Regions from separate parts of the Paenibacillus sp. FSL H7-0918 genome, predicted to be linked through region 2. Evidence: predicted binding sites of a transcription regulator. Region 2 holds the regulator's gene; the other holds the start of a gene.
The links. Region 2 encodes LexA, which represses DNA repair genes until DNA is damaged. Its sites were predicted from a motif close to CGAACATATGTTCG; they were not measured.

Region 1: a site for LexA is predicted at 8,271-8,284, ahead of recA (recombinase RecA). Genes of this name have one in related genera too.

Annotation. Positions count from the first base shown of each region.
Region 1 is NZ_JBBOWJ010000001.1:301,934-312,383, reverse strand. It holds gene yfmF (EF-P 5-aminopentanol modification-associated protein YfmF) at 1-555, shown strand, start outside; gene yfmH (EF-P 5-aminopentanol modification-associated protein YfmH) at 558-1,838, shown strand; gene ymfI (elongation factor P 5-aminopentanone reductase) at 1,839-2,606, shown strand; gene MHI15_RS01475 (DUF3243 domain-containing protein) at 2,744-3,007, shown strand; gene MHI15_RS01470 (DUF3388 domain-containing protein) at 3,185-3,952, shown strand; gene MHI15_RS01465 (helix-turn-helix domain-containing protein) at 4,046-4,972, shown strand; gene MHI15_RS01460 (hypothetical protein) at 5,052-5,213, shown strand; gene MHI15_RS01455 (YajQ family cyclic di-GMP-binding protein) at 5,424-5,915, shown strand; gene pgsA (CDP-diacylglycerol--glycerol-3-phosphate 3-phosphatidyltransferase) at 6,071-6,658, shown strand; gene MHI15_RS01445 (competence/damage-inducible protein A) at 6,767-8,053, shown strand; gene recA (recombinase RecA) at 8,354-9,418, shown strand; gene MHI15_RS01435 (regulatory protein RecX) at 9,529-10,254, shown strand.
Region 2 is NZ_JBBOWJ010000003.1:24,896-35,345, forward strand. It holds gene MHI15_RS19975 (hypothetical protein) at 1-141, shown strand, start outside; gene MHI15_RS19980 (DUF5316 domain-containing protein) at 568-771, shown strand; gene MHI15_RS19985 (cupin domain-containing protein) at 804-1,295, shown strand; gene MHI15_RS19990 (MBL fold metallo-hydrolase) at 1,296-2,078, shown strand; gene MHI15_RS19995 (hypothetical protein) at 2,184-2,762, opposite strand; gene MHI15_RS20000 (hypothetical protein) at 2,985-3,365, opposite strand; gene MHI15_RS20005 (L,D-transpeptidase) at 3,516-3,854, opposite strand; gene lexA (transcriptional repressor LexA) at 4,033-4,659, opposite strand; gene MHI15_RS20015 (LysM peptidoglycan-binding domain-containing protein) at 4,911-5,324, shown strand; gene MHI15_RS20020 (DUF896 domain-containing protein) at 5,434-5,643, shown strand; gene MHI15_RS20025 (hypothetical protein) at 5,693-6,214, shown strand; gene MHI15_RS20030 (HAD family hydrolase) at 6,249-7,034, shown strand; gene MHI15_RS20035 (FixH family protein) at 7,297-7,722, shown strand; gene metH (methionine synthase) at 7,902-10,450, shown strand, end outside.

The DNA.
Region 1 (10,450 bases), on a different contig from region 2:
TCCGTCAGCGAGGTACGGACGGTAGAGGAGAAGCTGGATGTCAGTCAGGGCAAGTTGAACATGGGTCTGCGCACATCAATTACGTATAAGGACGATACATATGCGTCCGCACTTATGTATAACGGAATATTAGGAGGGTATCCACACTCCAAACTCTTCGTCAATGTACGGGAAAAGGCCAGTCTTGCATACTATGCTTCTTCACGCTATGACGGTCACAAGGGGATTGGAACGATACAATCAGGTATTGAAACGCAAAATTACAACAAAGCTGTTGAAATTATAGAGAAACAACTGGAAGAGATGAAAGCTGGCAATATCAGTGATCTGGAGTTAAGCCAGACCAAAGCCATGATCCGCAATCAGCTTTCCGAGATTCCGGATTCTGCTTTTGAGATGATCTCTTACGACTTCAACCGCCAGTTGTCAGGAAAAGAACGGACAGCGGATCAGCTGCTAGAAGAGGTGGAACAAATCGGTGCAGGGGAAGTAAAAGCTGCAGCGGAGACCTTTCAGCTGGATACGATTTATTTCTTGACAGGGAAGGAGGAATAGAGATGGAACAGATTCAATACGACAGACTTCAAGAGACCCTTTATCATGAGGTGATGGATAATGGGCTTCAGGTTTATGTATTGCCAAAACCAACATTCAAAAAAACTTACGCCACATTTGCAACTAAATATGGTTCTGTAGATAACCATTTTCATGTCGCAGGTGGAGAAGAGACCACTGTTCCTGATGGTATAGCTCACTTTTTGGAGCACAAAATGTTTGAAGAGCCAGAAGGCGATATTTTTGCCACTTTTGCCTCAAATGGAGCTTCAGCTAACGCTTTTACAAGTTTTGATCAGACGGTTTATCTTTTCTCGGCAACAGAGAACATAGAGACCAACCTTAGTACACTCGTTGATTTTGTGCAACGACCTTATTTTACGGATGAGAATGTAGAAAAGGAAAAAGGGATCATTGGTCAAGAAATCAATATGTATGCAGATAATCCAGACTGGCGCGTGTACTTTGGCCTTATTGAGGCCATGTATTCGAAACATCCGGTTCGGATTGATATTGCCGGAACAATAGAGTCGATTAGTACGATTACGAAAGAAACACTGTACACTTGTTACAACTCTTTTTATCATCCCAGCAATATGCTGTTGTTCGTAGTGGGTGGTGTGGATCCGGAGAAGGTATTCTCCTTGATTCGCAGCAATCAGCAGGGGAAATCTTATGGTAAACAAGGTGAGATTAAGCGTATTTTTGAAGAGGAGCCGGAACAAGTCGCTACGAAGCGCTTAGAAAGCAAACTCGCTGTTTCGATGCCTAAGATTATGTTTGGATTTAAGGAAAAAGTTGATGGTCTTACAGGCGAAGCTGCGCTTAAGCGTGATCTCGCCACAAAGCTTATGCTTGATTTGCTGGTTGGCAGCAGCACAGCGTTGTACCAAAAGCTCTATGATGAAGAACTGATCTCAGACAGCTTTGGCCATGAATTTAATAGTTCAGAACAATATGCTTTTTCAGCTATGGGTGGAGATACCAAGGACCCGGATTTGCTGCTAAAACGAATTAAAGAAGAAGTGGATCAGATCTTAAAGTCTGGCTTTGCTGAGAAGGACTTCGAGCGGGCACGGAAAAAGAAAATAGGCGGATATTTGCGCATGCTGAACTCCCCTGAAAGTATCGCACATGAATTTACACGTTACCAATTCCGCGGTGGTGACCTGTTTGAAGTTCTGCCTATTTACGAATCGATTACTTTAGCTGAAGTGAATGAGCGTTTACATGCCCATGTAAATTGGGAGCAGCTCGCTGTTTCACTAGTGGTGAGTCCTTAAATGGCGCTTTTGGGAGAGAGCAACAAACCATTAGGAGAAATGACAGTTCTGGTGACAGGGGGCAGCGGGGGAATCGGTGGCGCCATTGCAGAACGGTTTGCCTCTGTAGGCATGAATATTGTTATTCACTACAAGCACTCACATGAAGCTGCTAATGATGTCGCTCGGCGTTGTATGGCCCTTGGAGCAAAGGTAATGACTGTAAATGCGGATATGAAGGATCGCAGTCAGATTGTACGAATGGCGGAGAAGCTTGAAAGTAATGGAATGCAGCCGGATATTCTTGTCAACAATGCCGGTAAATCTCATTATGGGATGCTGGCTGATGTGAGTGAAGAGGAATGGGACGATATTATGGCCATTAACTTGAAAGGTACCTTTATGTGCAGCCAGATTTTTATGCCGTACATGGTATCCCAGCGTTATGGTCGAATCATCAACGTTTCTTCCGTGTGGGGAATATCGGGAGCCTCTTGCGAGGTCGCTTATTCAGCCAGTAAAGGCGGAGTAAATGCTTTTACTAAGGCGTTAGCCAAGGAACTAGCACCTTCTGGCGTAACTGTGAACGCGGTAGCTCCAGGAGCGGTTAATACGAATATGTTGTCTAACCTACAGGAGGATGAGGTCCGGATGCTGGAGGATGAGATTCCGGCGGGACGTTTGGCTACACCGAACGAGATCTCCTCACTGATTTACTTTTTAGCATTGCCTGAATCCGGGTATATTACTGGGCAGATCATTAGCCCTAACGGTGGCTGGATTACTTAATGCTTAACTTGGAGAAAAGCTCCAGCATAAGAATCTATCGTCTGAGACATATTATAAGTGTTGTTTTTTAATCTCTCGTAAGGCGGCTTACAGCCTGTATGCAGGTGTTTGACCGTAAACATGAAGGAGGATTTAAGATGACACAAGACGATAGCGTAATCAAAAATTTTGACACCTGGAAGAAATTCCTAGGTAAACGGGTTGTACAGGCTGAGAAACTTGGGATGAGTCAAGATACAATCTCAAAGCTGGCTTTTGAAATCGGGGAATTCCTTGATGAAAAAGTGGATCCAGCAAACACTCAAAACCGTGCGATCAAAGAGCTATGGGATGTCGGCAACGATGAAGAAAAGCAAACGATTGCTAAACTCATGGTCAAGTTGGCGAAAGACAACGCCTAAGCTTGCGGAAAAGCTCCCCCTGTGGGAGCTTTTCTGCAATTATTACAGGACTGACCTTGCCTTTCATTTTTATTTTATATATCATTAACATGACCCGTGTAAAAGACCGCTTTGCCGGGGCAGCTTTTTTTGCTGTATTGGCAAAGGGTAGGGAAAAGGAATCTATGAGGTGTACAAGTGGAATATAAACAGTGGTATATGGAATACAAGATTCACAAGAACAGACCCGGTCTGCTTGGTGATATCGCTTCAATGTTAGGGATGCTGGAAGTTAACATTCTGACGATTAATGGAGTTGAAGGAAAAACTCGCGGAATGTTGCTGGAGACCAATGATGATGAGAAAATTATGCTGATGGGCGAAATGCTCAAAAAAGTTGATAATATTACAGTTTCAGCTCTGCGGTCTCCAAGGCTCGTGGACAAGCTGGCTGTGCGCCATGGGCGATATATTGAACGGGATTCGGATGATCGGAAGACGTTTCGTTTCACCCGCGATGAGCTAGGTCTATTGGTTGATTTTCTCGGTGAACTGTTTAAAAAAGATGGGAATCAGGTTATAGGACTTCGTGGTATGCCCCGTGTAGGAAAGACGGAATCCATTATAGCTGGCAGTGTCTGTGCTATGAAACGCTGGACATTTGTCTCCTCCACATTATTGCGGCAGACGGTGCGCAGTCAATTGGCTGAAGATGAGATGAACCCACATAATGTATTTATAATTGATGGTATAGTTAGTACGATCCGCTCTAATGAGAAACATTATAATTTATTGCAAAATGTTATGAGCATGCCAAGCACAAAGGTTATTGAGCATCCAGATATTTTCGTACGCGAATCTGAGTATAGTTATGATGACTTTGATATTATTATTGAGCTGCGGAATAATCCAACGGAAGAAATCTTGTACGAGTCATTTACGACGAGCTACAGTGATGATTTATAGAACACAAACGATGAAGAATACACTTCCGAGCATGTTTTTTTATAAAGCTGGTTAAGGAAGTTTACATTCATAGAACTTACAGGAGGTGATGGTATGTCGGAACTGGGCCGGCAATTGAAAGAGGCACGTCTGCAAAAAGGGATGAGTCTTGACGATGTCCAGGAAGTAACAAAAATTCGCAAAAAGTATTTGGAAGCCATCGAGTCTGGAGACTACAAGGTGCTTCCAGGAAGTTTTTATGTGAGGGCGTTTATCAAAACGTATGCAGAAGCAGTAGGCATGAGTCCTGACGAACTGCTCGAGGAGCATGGGAACGTACCTGCACCACCCGCAGACACGACCATGGAGACGGTGATTCAAAAGCGCAGCCGTAGACCCGAAACCGAACGGAATGCAAAATGGCTGCCAACGGTGCTGATGTGGACATTCCCTATATTGATTATTGTGGTGATTTACATTTATGCTTCTAGTTTAAACAAAGCAGACCCGGATCAAGTTGATCAAACAAATATCACCAATAATGTGCAGGATCCTAATACAGCACAAACATCTCCACCCGCATCAGGAGGCGGTGTAGTAGCGCCTACTTCCTCGGCAGAAGCAACTACTGAGCCAACTACGGAGCCTACGCCAACACCGACACCAACGCCGTCTCCTCAATCGATCACAGTTACACCAGATGGGAAGTCAGGCAAAACAACGAAATTTAAGGTTACAGCTCCTGCCGGAAGCGAAGTTAAGGTTGAGATTGTTGCATCCGGAGTAAGCTGGCTTGAAGTTTACAAAGGCGAAAACTCTAAAGGTGAAAAACTCTCCTTCGGAAATACTGCAGCAGGAGAAACTATGAGCTTCGTTCTTGGTAGTGAGGGCATGTATATTAAGTCTGGGTATTCCCCAGCAACTGAAATTACCGTAAATGGTCAAGTAATCACGGATGAGAAGACGTCCTCACGTCTCCTGCTTAATCTTGACGACGGTTCTGGAAGTGAAGGTACCCAAAGTGACGGGACAGGCGAATAACAAATAGGATGTATAGACTTTGGCTTTAGGGAGAACATAAGACTGTTTTCAGTTTTAGCCAAAGTGAGGTGTACATCTTATGACAGTTAGCTGGATTGTAGCTGGCCTTGGGGTTGTTGTCAGTCTCATCGGATACTATTTGACACCAGGTGCTTGGGGATACGGAATTCTCGGATTCGGTATTGCACATATTGTGCTAGGAATTCTGGATATGTTTCGTAATCCGGTCCGAAGCAGATAGAAGCTGTAGAAATGAACGTCTCCAACGGCGTACTTCCGGTGGAGACGTGTTTCTACCCTTTGAACCAAACTCACTCGAAGGAAAAGCTCCACTTAGTGGGGCTGTTTTCTATGTCGGGTGAGCTACATAATGATTTATCCAAAATTAGACTTAATAGTACCATTCTCTTATAATAGTAGCAGACTAATTGTATAAAGGACGTGGAGTTTAATGAGTTCAGAATGTTCATTTGATATTGTATCCAAAATGGATATGCAGGAGTTAACGAATGCTATTCACCAAACAGAGAAAGAGATCGACAACCGCTTTGATTTTAAGAACAGCAAAAGCAGTCTGAAGCTGGAGAAAGACGCACTTATAATCGCCTCTGAAGACGAATATAAGCTCAACGCTGTTATTGATATTTTACAATCAAAGATGGTGAAAAGAGGCATTACCCTAAAAAATCTGGATTTCGGTAAAGTAGAACCGGCTTCCCTGGGATCTGTACGTCAACGTTTAGGGCTTAAGCAAGGCATTGATCAGGAGAATGCGAAAAAAATTAATATTCTGATCCGTGATTCAAAATTAAAGGTGAAGAGCCAAATCCAAGGGGATCAAATTCGTGTGACCGGTAAGAGCCGCGACGATTTGCAGCAGATTATTCAGATCTTGCGTAAAGCTGATTTGCCGCTGGATCTACAATTCATGAACATGAAATAGAATTTTGTGCCCCGCAGTGCTTATTAGCACTAACAACGCGGGGTGCTTTCTGTTTTTTTGACACCTATTTATTGCTATAATATACTTGCTTAAGTAGAAATGGATTAGCCTGATTTAGGCAATTTGTATGAACGATTTAGGGGAGGAAAACTTCAGTGAATTTGCCCAACCGCATCACGCTAGCTCGTATTTGCCTGATCCCGATTATGATGTTTTTTTTACTGGTGGATTTCAGTTTTTATCCAGAACCGATACATTGGGGCTCGTTTCAGCTATCTGTTAATCATTTGGTAGCAGCTGTAATCTTTTTGCTTGCGGCCAGCACGGATGGAATAGACGGCTACATTGCTAGGAAATATAATATGGTCACCAATCTCGGTAAACTCCTTGATCCACTTGCGGACAAACTGCTGGTATCTGCAGTTCTGATTTCACTTGTGGAGCTGGGCAGATGCGATTCATGGATTGCTATTGTAATCATCAGTCGTGAGTTTGCAGTCACCGGACTTCGCCAGATTGCATTGCTAGAGGGAAAAGTGGTTGCCGCCAGCAAATGGGGCAAGATAAAGACGGTTGTACAAATTGTTGCGATCTCACTGCTGTTGTTGAATAATTTCCCATTTCAATTTGTCAGTATTCCTGTAGACGATATTGCTATTTGGGCCGCAGCGCTGATCACTATTTATTCTGGAATTGATTATTTTGTGAAGAATAAGGATCTGCTACAGCTGCATAATGCGTAAGCATGTAAGCTGGATATACAAGGAAAGGTAATAGGTGAAGCACCTATTACCTTTTTTGAAATCCAAAAGCAGTGTACCTACATTATAACGAGGAGGCGAAAGCCAGGTATGAAAGCGGAGATTATTGCAGTAGGGACAGAGCTTTTGCTCGGTCAAATCGTGAATAGTAATGCCCAGTTTTTGTCTATAGAGCTAGCTGCCATCGGGATCGATGTATACTTTCAAACCGTTGTCGGTGATAACAGCAGCCGCCTGCAGCAAGCCATCGAGATCGCTCAGAGTCGGGCCGACGTTATTATCTTTACGGGCGGAATTGGCCCCACTGAGGATGATCTGACTAAAGACGCACTGGCTGCATCGCTAGGTAGAACGCTCCATATTGATCGTTTGGCGATGGATCATGTACAACGCTTCTTTGATGATCGTAAGATCGTTATGACCGAAAATAACCGCAAACAGGCACTTATAATTGAAGGAACTACACCGTTGCCGAATGAAATCGGTCTTGCGGTTGGGATTGCTTTTGAGCATGAGAAGAAATATTATATTGTGCTTCCAGGTCCACCTCGTGAGATGAAACCGATGTTCGTAGATAAAGCAGTACCGTGGCTACAGCAGCACGCCTTGACGAACGAAACACCGCTTTATTCAAAAATGCTCAAATTTGCCGGCATCGGAGAATCACTGCTGGAGGACAAGCTCATCGAACTGATTCGCAGTCAGACTGATCCAACGATTGCTCCGTATGCCAAAGAGGGAGAGGTAACTGTTCGTATTTCGACAAAGGCCCCTTCTGAGCATGAAGCTACAAAAAAGCTGGAGATACTGGAACAACAAATCAAGGAGATTTTGCCGGAACATTTGTATGCGAACATTGATGTGCCGCTGGAGCAATTGATTGTGGATTGGATGGCGGATGCCGGCCTGACCTTAAGTGCGGCAGAGAGCTGCACCGGAGGTTTGCTGATGGAGAGCATAACAAATATTCCAGGCAGTGCATCGATGTTTGCCGGCGGAATCGTCTGCTATTCGAATGACCTAAAGAAAAAGCTACTGAATGTGCCAAGTGCTTATTTGGAGGGACCCAATGCTCCTGGAGCCGTAAGTCGAGAAGTTGCCGAGGTGTTGGCTGACCAAGTGAGAATGATTGCAGACAGTGATTTCGGCTTATCTGTTACAGGTGTAGCCGGACCGGGTTATTCTGAACGCAAGCCTGTTGGACTTGTATTTATCGGCTTGGCTGAACGGGGACGTAAGACAGAGGTCTATGAGCTTAATCTTAAAGGTACACGGGAAAATATCCGGTTGCGTACTGTAAAGGCTCTGCTGTATCGTCTGTGGCGGAGACTTGAGGAACGCAAGGTGGAGACACCTCTTGAGGGTTCAGACTTGTAATGGGAGATTAGCCCAGTTATAATAAACACATACGGAAGAACCGTGGCACTGAGATTTCTTTGCTGCGGTTTTTTGTATATTTGCAGAGATTTTGATCACGATGGCTACTCATGATCATAAGTCGTTGATGTCCGGTGAAGTGGGGAATTTAATTAACTTCTATCTCCGGAGGGAGGCTTACAATAAAAGGGATAAATAACGCCCAAGACAAAAAAAACGAATGTATGTTCGAAAAAAAGCTTGGCAAGACCTTAAAAACACGTTATTATATTACTATAAACAGTGAAGGAAGTGGTCTGATTGTCAGATCGTCGTGCAGCGCTTGATATGGCGCTTCGTCAAATAGAAAAACAATTTGGTAAAGGTTCGGTAATGAAACTGGGAGAATCCACGCATATGCAAGTGGAAGTTGTACCTAGCGGATCTTTGGCACTTGATATTGCGTTAGGTATAGGCGGACTTCCAAAGGGACGTATTATTGAAGTATATGGACCGGAATCTTCAGGTAAAACAACAGTTGCTCTTCATGCTATTGCAGAAGTGCAAAGACAAGGCGGACAAGCTGCATTTATCGATGCCGAGCATGCGCTTGATCCGAAATATGCACGTAACTTGGGCGTAAATATCGATGAATTGCTGCTTTCTCAGCCAGACACGGGTGAACAAGCGCTGGAAATCGCCGAAGCACTTGTTCGTAGTGGAGCCGTTGATATTATTGTCGTTGACTCCGTTGCTGCTTTGGTACCTAAGGCTGAAATTGAAGGCGATATGGGTGATTCCCACGTCGGATTGCAGGCTCGCTTGATGTCTCAAGCGCTTCGTAAGCTTTCTGGTGCCATTAGCAAATCCAATACGATCGCTATCTTTATCAACCAGCTTCGTGAGAAGATCGGTGTTATGTTCGGTAACCCTGAGACAACTCCGGGTGGTCGTGCATTGAAATTCTACTCTTCTGTACGTTTAGATGTACGTCGCGTAGAGAGCATCAAGATGGGGAACGATGTGGTTGGTAACCGTACTAAGATCAAGATTGTGAAGAATAAAGTAGCTCCTCCATTTAAACAGGCTGATGTTGATATCATGTACGGTGAAGGGATTTCTAAAGAGGGAAGTCTTGTAGATATCGGTACTGAAATGGATATCGTGAATAAGAGTGGTGCATGGTATTCCTACGAAGGCGAGCGTCTCGGTCAAGGCCGTGAGAATGCTAAACAGTTTTTGAAGGAACATCAGGATATTGCCCTTATTATTGAGAATAAGATCCGTGAAGCAAGTAATTTATCCACTATTGTTGCTGCGCCGAAGAATGAAGATATTATTGCAGAGCAAGAAGAAGAAGAGAAATTGCTTCTCGAAATCGAATAGTATATTAAGCAATAGGACGCCCTGTGATTGATTGTTGCAGGGTGTCTTTTCTTAACAAGTAATGAAAGTAAGACGATAACCGATCTATTGCTACGAGGTGACAAACAACTATGGTAATACAACTGGATTTTGAAGCAGAAGAACAAGATGAGCAGGTGTTATCGGATTTTCCTGAAGGAGAACTCTTAGAGATCACTAAAGTAGAACGTCAAAAGAAATCTGACCACCGTTATATCATACATTTCGGAGCATATAACATGACTGTGCACGAGGACGTCATGATTAAATATCGAATGATTACTGGTAATTCTTTTATGAAGGCTGATTTGGTTGAAATTGTTGTAGCTGATGAGCGTCAACGAGCTTATGTAGAAGGCCTCCGTTATCTAGAACGTAAACCACGCACCGCTATGGAAATGACTCGCCGTTTACGCCAGAAGGAAATAGGAGAGACTATTATTGCGGAAGTGGTGCAGCGGCTGCAGGAGGAAAGACTTCTTGATGACCCTTTATATGCTAAGCAATGGGCAGAGCAACGAATAGCGAACCAGCGGAAAGGGAAGATGTGGATTCGACAAGAGCTACGTGAGAAAGGGATTGACAAAACCCTTATATCGGAAGCTTTGGAGAATATTACTCCTGAACAAGAGCTGGAGAGCGCACTCGAAACTGGGCGCAAGAAATGGAATCTCATCCGTGGAGAAGCTTCAGATAAGCGAAGAAAGACTGGAGCCTTCCTTATGCGCCGTGGATTTTCGGGCGATATGGTTCGCCAAGTGATCAATACTTTACTTGCGGAAGACAATTATGAAGGTGAAGATGAGGAGTTTTACTAGAATCACTGATTCTCTTGACATTAATGCGTATATCGACTCTCTTGACAATGTCTTTTTATAAATAATAAAATATAACATGAATCGGCATAAAATTAGAATCCTTTTTCCTTCCCAAAAAGGAGACTGTTTTAAACGGTTCACGTACAACTCATATGAAATGTAATCGCCGGATAAGGCGGGCAGTGTGCATGTGCAG
Region 2 (10,450 bases):
ATAGAAGATTATATGGTCTGGAAGAATCAGGCGGGGGAAGCTTTTCTTTTTCGGATACACAATCCTAAGGGGGATTCGTCGAATAAGTTTGCACCTTGGGTGATGGTTTCACTGGCAACACTTGAACTTGAAAGGAATTAAGTGTGATCAGAGCCGAAGGAGTTGTGCGGAGTAGAAGGGGTGTGCCATAACCATAATCAAAAAAATGGTTGTTGGCACACTTCTTCTTCTTTTTGGTACCTTACTTCATTCGAACGCCAATTTTCGTTTGCTGAGGTTGCAAATTTCGCGTATGAGCCTGCTATAGGATCCAGCAGACCTTATACGAAGCTTTACCCCACATTTGGGATACTAAAGGACTCCATAGTCGCTATTAGCATTAAAAACACTCAATATGAGCCTCATCCTTAGGAATAACGTCACTGGAGTCCGAAACCATGCTTCAAAGGCTCAAAATTAGCAAATAGCGTCATCTGGGTCCGAAAGTCATGGCACGTAGTAGAGGGATTTAATGTTAAAATATCTTATATATAGATTACTAATTCTTTCCTGGGAAGGAGTAAGTTCATGCAAATTTTTATTTACATAGGATTGGGCTTCTTTATAATTTCAGGTATATGTGTTGGAGCCTTCACGACAGGTACACAACAAAGAGGTAACTTTTATTCGGAATCTAAGCAAGACCGTAAAGCTAAAAACAAAGTAGCGAATTGGTCCGCTTTAGGTGGTCTTATTTCATTAGCTGTAGCTGGGATTCTTTATTTGTTGTAAATGAACGCACAACATAAGGAGGAGTGTTGCAGATGGTGAAGATTTTTAATGAAAATACGGTCTCTTTTACACAAAAACAGTCCCCGATCCCAGAGTTTGCTTGGCATACGAGTGAAAGGTTAGCTGAAATGGTGGGCTCCAAGCATTTAGTTTTTGATATCAGATCTTTAGATCCTGATAAATATTCTTTTCCTTATCATTTTCATAGAAATGCTGAAGAAATATTTGTGATTTTAGCGGGAAAAGCGATGTTAAGAACACCCGAGGGTTTTACGGAGGTTACTGAAGGGGATGTAATATTTTTTGAAATGGGACCGGAAGGGGCGCACCAGCTTTATAATCATTCCGATGCACCATGCAGGTATCTGGATCTCCGAACGAATCAGGGAATAGATGTTTGCGAATATCCAGACTCAGGCAAAATCAACATTTTGCCCTATCAAGAAATCTATCAAGCAGATGAACAGGCGGATTATTGTAAGGGAGAAGAGCATGTAAGGGAAAAATGGAATGGGGGAGTGTAATTGATTAAAGATCGTTGGTTTACAGTAACTGAAATTGATCCGACCACCTATGCAATCAGTGAATATGGACATTGGGAAAAGGTGCATTCTTTTTTACTCTTGGGGCAAAAACAAGCCGCGTTAATTGATACGGGATTAGGTATTGATAATATAAAAAGAATAACGGACCAGTTAACGGATTTACCTATCGCTGTCATAACTACGCATGTGCATGCAGATCATATTGGCAGTCATGGGCAATTCGAGACAATCTATGTTCATAAAGCGGATGAGGATTGGCTGATTAACGGAATAAAAGGCTTGTCCCTTGCCCAGATTCGAAAAGATATGAGCCGGGACATCACCCTTCCTGTTCCTGAAACCTTTGATCCTAACACCTACATACCTTTTCAAGGGAAACCAACAGCTCTTTTACAAGAAGGGGATGTGCTCGACATAGGCGGGCGCAAAATAGAAATTTACCACACACCAGGTCATTCGCCAGGTCATATCAGCCTTTTTGATCATGCCAACGGATATCTGTTTACAGGTGATTTATTGTATGACGTTACGCCAATCTATGCCTTTTACCCTTCGACTAGTCCGGTTGATTTAGTGGCATCCTTAGAAAAGATTACGGAAATTCCAGGAGTTACCCAAGTATTCGGTTCTCATAATACACTGGGTTTAGATCCATCTATTTTACAAGAGGTCAAAAAGGCAGTTCGTGAGTTACGTGAGCAAAAGGTAGTAGCACATGGTACGGGCATTCACCAGTTTGATGGGTTTAGTGTGCAACTTTAGATTTTTCTATGTCGAAAACAAATGAGGGTATGGCGATATGGTGTCTACATCAAAGGTTTTTGCGAAAAATAATTCACACATCTTATTGCGCAAAAAGCAACTTAATTATTCAGAGACGATTGACCTGAACAGTGCATGCAATTGCTGTACTTGGGAGAAAGCTTCCTTGTACTGGTTGTCGGATTGTCGAATAGGCAATAAACCCGGCAAGAAGGAGATACAATACACAGGCGTTTCTTTGCTGTTCATATATATTTTAAGCGTAAGCTCTTCAATCACATTAGCTTCTTCATCAGCTTCCTTAAGGACGTTAATATCTGCACTTGTTGCAGTAGTTTTGCTGTTTTGATGTCTTTTGGAGACTTTTGAAAGGGTGAGTGCGTTAACCACAATCTCGGATCCCATTACATTATCAAAAGAGTATAGCTTTGCTACTGCTTTTTTGTTACTCTTCGGATTTTTGGTACCGATTGCCAATTTTTTATTAGGCTCGTTAAGTGCGATCAAGTGAGATTGATTGGGGGGAATGAATGTTTTGGTGAAGCTGATGTTAAAAGATGAGGTCGCATTAACTAGCATAGAAATTTCAGATGAAGCAGATAGCGTTTTCAATTTTATAATGGCGGCACTTAGAATTAAAACAACTCCTAAAATAGCAAATAAGTACATCAAGATAATCAGCATATAATCACACCTCCTAGTTATCTCATTAGACTCAAATTGTTGCTTATTGAAAGATATGCCTGAATGATCTCCACTAGTATCTTTTAAAAGGGAAATTCGTGGAATTATAGGATCGACTTCACGATTAACCCAAAAAAAGCACCCAGAGAAACCTTCCGATTCTGCAAATGATGCAAAATTTGGGGTTGCTGCAAGAGTGCTTTTTAAGGTGATTATGTAAACCTATAGAAAATTGAAGGCAGTGATATGATCGGTATAAACAATCAGCTGTTTGTATTCGATCGGAGTCCCATAACTAGCATAAGGTCTTACAGTAACGTCATTGAGGACAACAAAGTTATAGCTGAAATTTTTATCAGGGTGTTCTGCTCCCAAATAAGATATGTATTCGTCTACAATTACATCATCCATCAAAGATTTTAAATCAAATACATCCTCTTTGTTGGAGACGGTTGGAGAGACGATTCCCTGAATGCTGCCAAAAGAGGTGAGCAAATTCACTTTTTTTCCACTAGCTTGTTCATCATTTAAAAGTAAACCGGACAGCTTACCCAGTGCATCGACTTTAAAATCGACGAGGGTTCTAATTTTTGAATTATTCAAACTAAACACATCCTTTTCAATTTGCAATCCTGTTAACAATATTCGACATATAATCACCAAACTCCTAGTATGCTAATGAAAAAATACTTACTTATGTAATGACCCCCATTTTTTAATGTGATTTGGGGGTTGCCGAGCCTCCATTCGAATTTAATTTCTTATCGTTACTCGTGTGCCTATAGGGACAATAGCAGCGAGTGCTAACACATCCTCGTTGTACATCCGGATGCAGCCGTGGGACACCTCTTTCCCAATGGAGGAAGGGTCATTGTTTCCATGAATTCCGTAGTGTGGTTTAGACAGTCCCATCCAAAACACACCGAAGGGACCCCCTGGGTCGGGTTGTTTGTTAATAATAGTGAATTCACCCACTGGGGATTGGGTTAACATCTTACCGATGCCGACAGGGAAACCTCTAATCACAATATCATTGTCCAGAAGATATAACATTCGTTGGGTCAGATCTACAATAATTCGGTAGTTGGGCATTATACGCAACACTCCTTTCTAATTAGGATATGAGCAGAACGCCTAAAGGGTTATTCATAGAAAATGGCCATTTTAGCCATTGGGAACAAATGTTCGTAAGTGGTTGGAAAAGCAAAAAAACGTAGAAAAAAGGCTGTTCCGCATATGCGGACCAGCCTTTTATGTTAGAAGTGCATACTTAGTGGATATCTCGAAACAATCCGATGACTCTTCCGAGAATAGTTACGCGATTAAGGCGAAGCGGCTCATAAGCTGGATTCTCCGGCTGAAGCCGTATATGATCACGTTCCTTGTAAAAGGTCTTAACGGTTGCTTCATCTTCTTCGGTCATGGCTACAACGATATCTCCGTTGTCCGCTGTTTGTTGTTGGCGAACAATCACATAGTCACCATTCATAATGCCTGCGTCCACCATACTATCACCCATGACAGACAGCATAAATACTTTGTTGTCACCTACATAGTGAGTAGGAAGTGGGAAGTAGTCTTCGATATTCTCTGTAGCAGTGATAGGTACCCCGGCGGTAACTTTACCTACGACAGGAATCCGTGAGATGGTCTGCGCGAATTGGTGAACATTCTCTGAATCCTCTTGGCCTAGTAATTCTATTGCACGTGGCTTCGTTGGATCTCGACGAATAAGTCCCTTCTTCTCAAGCCGGTCCAAATGACCGTGAACTGTGGAGCTGGAAGCAAGGCCAACAGCTTCTCCAATTTCCCGGACGGAAGGTGGATAACCCTTGCTGCGGACTTCGCTTCGTATAAATTCCAGGATCGCCAGCTGGCGACTTGAAATCTTTGACATTGGAATCAACCCCATATAGTAATGTTTGGGAAAATTATAACATAGAACTACCGTTCGCACAAACATAAGTTCTAACTATTATAAATATTAATCTGCTAGAGTTAAAAAATGGTAGACAAATGATAATAAAATGAACCGCTTGAGTCTCTCGAATAAAAGAGAACAATTGTTCTGAAATAGTATTGAACAAAACACATGTTCGTGTTATTATAAATTCGAAAGTAAGAACAAGTGTTTGGAGGATGATGATTATGCTAAAATACAGTACATACCGCAGCATCTACGATAAGGCCCCAGTGGTTGAATCTATAGGACATAATGACGTTGCCCGTAATTCCGCTAAGGTGAAAGAGATAACGGAACGTTTGCTTGGAGGGATGATTTCGTTGTTCCGTCAAGATTTCTTTATTAAGTTAATATTGATTTTCGTGCTAGTATTATCTGGCCTAACAGTAGTGGGAAATGTATTTGCAGGATCGACGACTATAATGAAGGAAGAGAAGCGGATTGTGGTTGAACGTGGAGATACACTATGGAGTATTGCCCTTAAGAATAAACCAGCTGATATGAAGACAGTTGTTTATATAGAAGGAATTAAACGTTCAAGTGGGATTAAGAGTAGTCAAATTAACGCTGGAGACATACTTACTTTACCTATTTATTAATTTTCTGAGAACATAATAGAATGACCAGTAGAGCTTGCAGGGAGTAGACCTTGACAAGCTCTTTTTCTCATGGCAGAGTTAGAATTAATTTATAGGGGGAGGGAAAGTATTGAATATTGATGAGTTGGTCGCGCGAATTAACGAATTGGCACGCAAACAGAAGAGCGTAGGCCTTAATCAAGAGGAAGTGGCGGAACGCGCCAAGCTTCGTGAAATTTACCTGGGGAATATCCGCAATAACTTCCGAGCACAATTAAATACTATTGAAGTGGTAGATAACGATGAGCATGAACAAGGTAACAAGGGGCTTAAACATTAGCTCGCTGTTCCTTTTCATAGATATTTCAGGATGACTAGGGGGAACGCACATGGCCCGTTCTTGGGAAAGAATGGTTCAACGCAACACACAGCAAATCAACAAGCAAAGAAAGAAGCAAGGCAAGGATACGATTTATGCCTCTAAATCTCCTACCCAGAATGCCGAAGTCTTTAAAGGTCGCAACATTGCATTTCCGGTAGTGTTAGTGATACTTGGCACTATGTTTTGGGTAGTTGGTTCTATTGATCAGGCCAAAGGTAATGGCATGCTGGCTAATTGGCTGGGAGTAGTACTGTACTATTTGCTGGCAGCGCTATTGTTCTTCCGTCGTCCGTACTTGAAGGTGGAAAAAGCAAGACTGTCCACTATTAAATTCAATCGCGAACGCGGACTTCCAGCTGCAGATATTGAGAAAATCACCCTTTCGCGTGGAGCTGTAGTCATTAAGCATAAAGGGAAACGTACGAAATGGATTTTCACAAAACTTATGAATCGCTATGATACTAATGCGATGAGTACACGATTAGAAGCATTTGCTAAAGCTCACAACATTGAAGTAGTTCACGAATAGAACTAGACCAGTTAAAGGGAGAGGGAGACCTGTAATGCCAATTTCTGCTGTACTATTTGACCTTGATGATACATTGCTGTGGGATGATCGGAGCGTCGAAGAAGCATTTCGTTCTGCTTGTGAAGCCGCCGGGGATACGATCGATCCACAAGAACTAGAAGTTGCAGTTCGTAAGGAAGCAAGTAGCTTATATGAATCTTATGAGACGTTCCCATTTACAAAGATGATCGGAATTAATCCATATGAAGCACTCTGGGCTAACTTTACGGCAGGTGAACAGCCAGAATTCCGTCAATTGGAGCAGCTTGCACCGGTATATCGTAAAGAGTCTTGGCGTCGCGGACTTGCAGCGTTAGGGGTGGAAGACGAAGCACTAGCTGAGACCTTGGCAACTAAATTCGCAGCAGAGCGCAGAAAACGTCCATACATCTATGAAGAAACAATGCATGTACTGGAGCAGTTACGGGGTCAAGTGAAGCTTCTGCTACTTACGAACGGCTGTCCTGCACTGCAACAAGAGAAACTAGATGGTGTGCCCGAGTTAATTCCTTTCTTTGATCATATTGTGATTTCCGGAAGCTTTGGTAAAGGCAAACCGGATAAGGAAATTTTCCTGCATGCTTTAGAGCTTCTTGATGTAACGCCTGAGCAAGCGGTTATGGTCGGCGATAAGCTGACAACGGATATCCGTGGGGGGCTGGCAGCAGGGTTGACCACGGTCTGGATTAATAGAAAAGGTAGAGCACCTAGTCTTGATATTCATCCGGATCATGAAATCAATCACCTTGAGGAACTTCTTCCACTAGTTCAATCCTTGTAAGATATACAGAGCTATTAGCTCCAATATAAAGACTTTATAAAAGCAGCGAGTTTCTGAGATCCTAAGAAACTCGCTGCTTTTCTGTACATACATACTAACATAAGGATTTCATTAGATTTTTAAGTAAATGATTTAAGTCACAAGACTAATGCGGAATTGATGCAAAATACTGAAAAACCAATAATAATGTGTATAATAGATGGAGATGTATAACATGAATTGGTAGATTTTTATTATTCGATAATGATTGGGAGGGCTCCAAATGATGAGATCGAAGAAATTAGTCGCTGTATTATTAGGTGCAACACTTCTAGTACTAGGTGGATGTTCTTCAAATGGAACCAAGCATTCAGAAATACATAACATGAATATGAACATGTCTATGGAACCTATCAAAGTCGAACTACAATGGAGTCCTGAAGAAGTTGTTGTAAATCAAAAGGTAACCTTTGAAGCTGTGGTGACCCAAGATAACGAGGCAGTAGATGATGCAAAAGAGGTTCTGTTCGAAATTGTGAATAAAAATGATGAGGGACAGAAAATAGAGCTTAAGGGAAAGCTAATTGGTAAAGGAGTCTATCAAGCAGAAGGGACCCTTGAAAAGGAAGGACAATATAATGTCACTTCACATGTGACAGCCCGGACACAGCACTCTATGCCTAGCAAAGAGCTGTCTGTGAAACCATGATTCAAAGGTTCGCAAAGGTTACTGAGCAATAACAGATAAAGCAGAGTGGAAAGGAAGGCTTTTCGAAATCCCTTTATTCTGCTAAACTTACTCTAATGTTTTACTGGGGGGACTATTAGTTGGCTAAATATACACTTGAGGAAAGCTTACAACAAAGGATTTTGATCCTTGATGGCGCAATGGGCACGATGATCCAACAGGTGCCTCTTACTGGAGAAGATTTTGGAGGCGATGAGCTGGACGGCTGTAATGAAATGCTGGTATTAACACGTCCAGAAGTCATTCAGACGATTCATGAGCAGTACCTCGAAGCAGGGGCTGATCTCATTGAGACTAACACATTTGGTGCAACCTCTGTTGTGCTAGCTGAATATGATATTCCTCAGCGGGCACGTGAGATCAATCTAGCGGCAGCAGAGTTGGCTCGCAGAGCAGTAGACAAATATGACACACCTGACCGTCCGCGATACGTCGTGGGGGCTATGGGTCCAACAACAAAAACGCTCTCAGTAACTGGAGGCGTTACTTTCCAAGAGTTAGTTGATAGCTATGAGGAACAAGCAGTGGCATTGATCGACGGTAAAGTAGATGTTTTGCTGCTGGAGACCTCTCAAGATACACTTAACGTTAAAGCTGGAAGTATTGGTATTCGTAATGCTTTTGAAAAGACTGGCATCACGTTGCCGGTTATGATTTCCGGAACAATTGAACCAATGGGTACTACATTGGCGGGTCAGAATATTGAAGCATTTTATATCTCATTAGAACATCTGAAGCCTATCTCTATGGGCCTCAACTGTGCGACTGGTCCTGAGTTCATGCGGGATCACATTCGTTCGCTTTCGGAGATCTCCTCCGCAGCCGTGAGCTGTTATCCAAACGCAGGATTGCCGGATGAGAACGGACATTATCATGAATCTCCAGATTCTTTAGCTCGCAAGATTGCAGCCTTTGCCGAAAAAGGCTGGCTGAACATTGCGGGGGGGTGCTGTGGAACGACACCAGAGCATATCCGTGCGATGAAGGAAGCACTTTCTGAATATCCTCCACGCCCGCTGACAGGTAATCATCCGCCTGCACTTTCAGGCATCGAGCCTATCTATATTGAGAACGACAACCGTCCATACATGGTTGGTGAACGTACGAATGTACTTGGCTCTCGTAAATTTAAACGTCTTATCGTCGAAGGTAAATATGAGGAAGCCTCAGAAATTGCCCGTGCTCAGGTGAAGAGTGGGGCACAGGTTATTGACGTGTGTGTACAAGACCCTGACCGTGATGAGATTGAAGATATTAAGCTTTTCTTAGAACTGGTTGTGAAAAAGGTTAAAGTACCCCTGATGATCGATACTACCGATCCTAAGGTTATCGATTTGGCTTTGCAGTACTGTCAAGGTAAGGCGATAATTAACTCCATTAACCTTGAAGATGGTGAAGAGAAATTCGAGCTGGTGACGCCGATCATTCATAAATATGGTGCAGCTATTGTTGTGGGTACCATCGATGAGACGGGACAAGCCATTAAGGCGACAGATAAACTGGAAGTGGCTAAACGCTCCTATGACTTGCTAGTGAATAAGTACGGTTTAGCAGGAGAAGATCTTATTTTTGACACGTTGGTGTTCCCTGTAGGAACCGGAGATGAACAATATATCGGTTCAGCAAAAGAAACGATTGACGGCATTCGTTTGATCAAGGAAGCACTTCCAGGCGTTCATACGATCTTGGGCATTAGCAACGTCTCCTTTGGATTGCCGGAAGCGGGTCGTGAAGTGTTGAACTCCGTATTCCTTTATGAATGTACAAAAGCTGGATTAGATTATGCGATCGTAAATACAGAAAAAGTGGAGCGGTATGCTTCCATTCCTGCTGAAGAACGTCATCTTGCTGAGGAACTGATTTATAATACGAATGATGAGACGCTTTCTGCTTTTGTAGCTGCTTTCCGTGGTAAAAAAGTAGAGAAAAAAGAGAAGATTTCCAACCTGTCACTTGAAGAACGTTTAGCTTCCTATGTGGTTGAAGGTACGAAGGAAGGACTCATTCCTGACCTTAATGAAGCATTGACTAAATCTGGTCCGCTGGAGATCATCAATGGACCGCTGATGGCAGGGATGTCGGAAGTCGGCCGGTTATTTAATAATAATGAATTGATCGTTGCTGAGGTGCTGCAAAGCGCTGAAGTGATGAAGGCATCTGTCAATCATCTAGAGCAGTTTATGCAGAAGGATGAGACAGCGGTTAAAGGGAAAATTATGCTGGCAACCGTAAAAGGGGACGTGCATGATATTGGTAAGAATCTAGTGGAGATCATCCTCTCTAATAATGGTTATCAGATCATTAATTTGGGTATAAAAGTACCACCAGAGACCATTATCGAAGCCTTCCGTCGAGAAAAAGCTGATGCGATAGGATTGTCCGGGCTGCTTGTGAAATCTGCTCAGCAGATGGTCCTCACCGCTCAGGATTTACGTACAGCAGGGATCGATGTTCCGATTATGGTCGGCGGCGCAGCTTTGACCCGTAAATTTACGAAGACCCGTATTCGTCCAGAATATGACGGTCTAGTATTGTATGCTAAGGACGCTATGGACGGGCTGGATATTGCCAATCGGCTTATGAACCCTGAAGAACGGGAGAAGATTGCCGAGGAAATTCGTGTGGAGGCAGAAGCAGCGGTTGCGGTGGCGCCTAAGCAAGAACTGCCGAAACTAACCAGAGCAGTGCG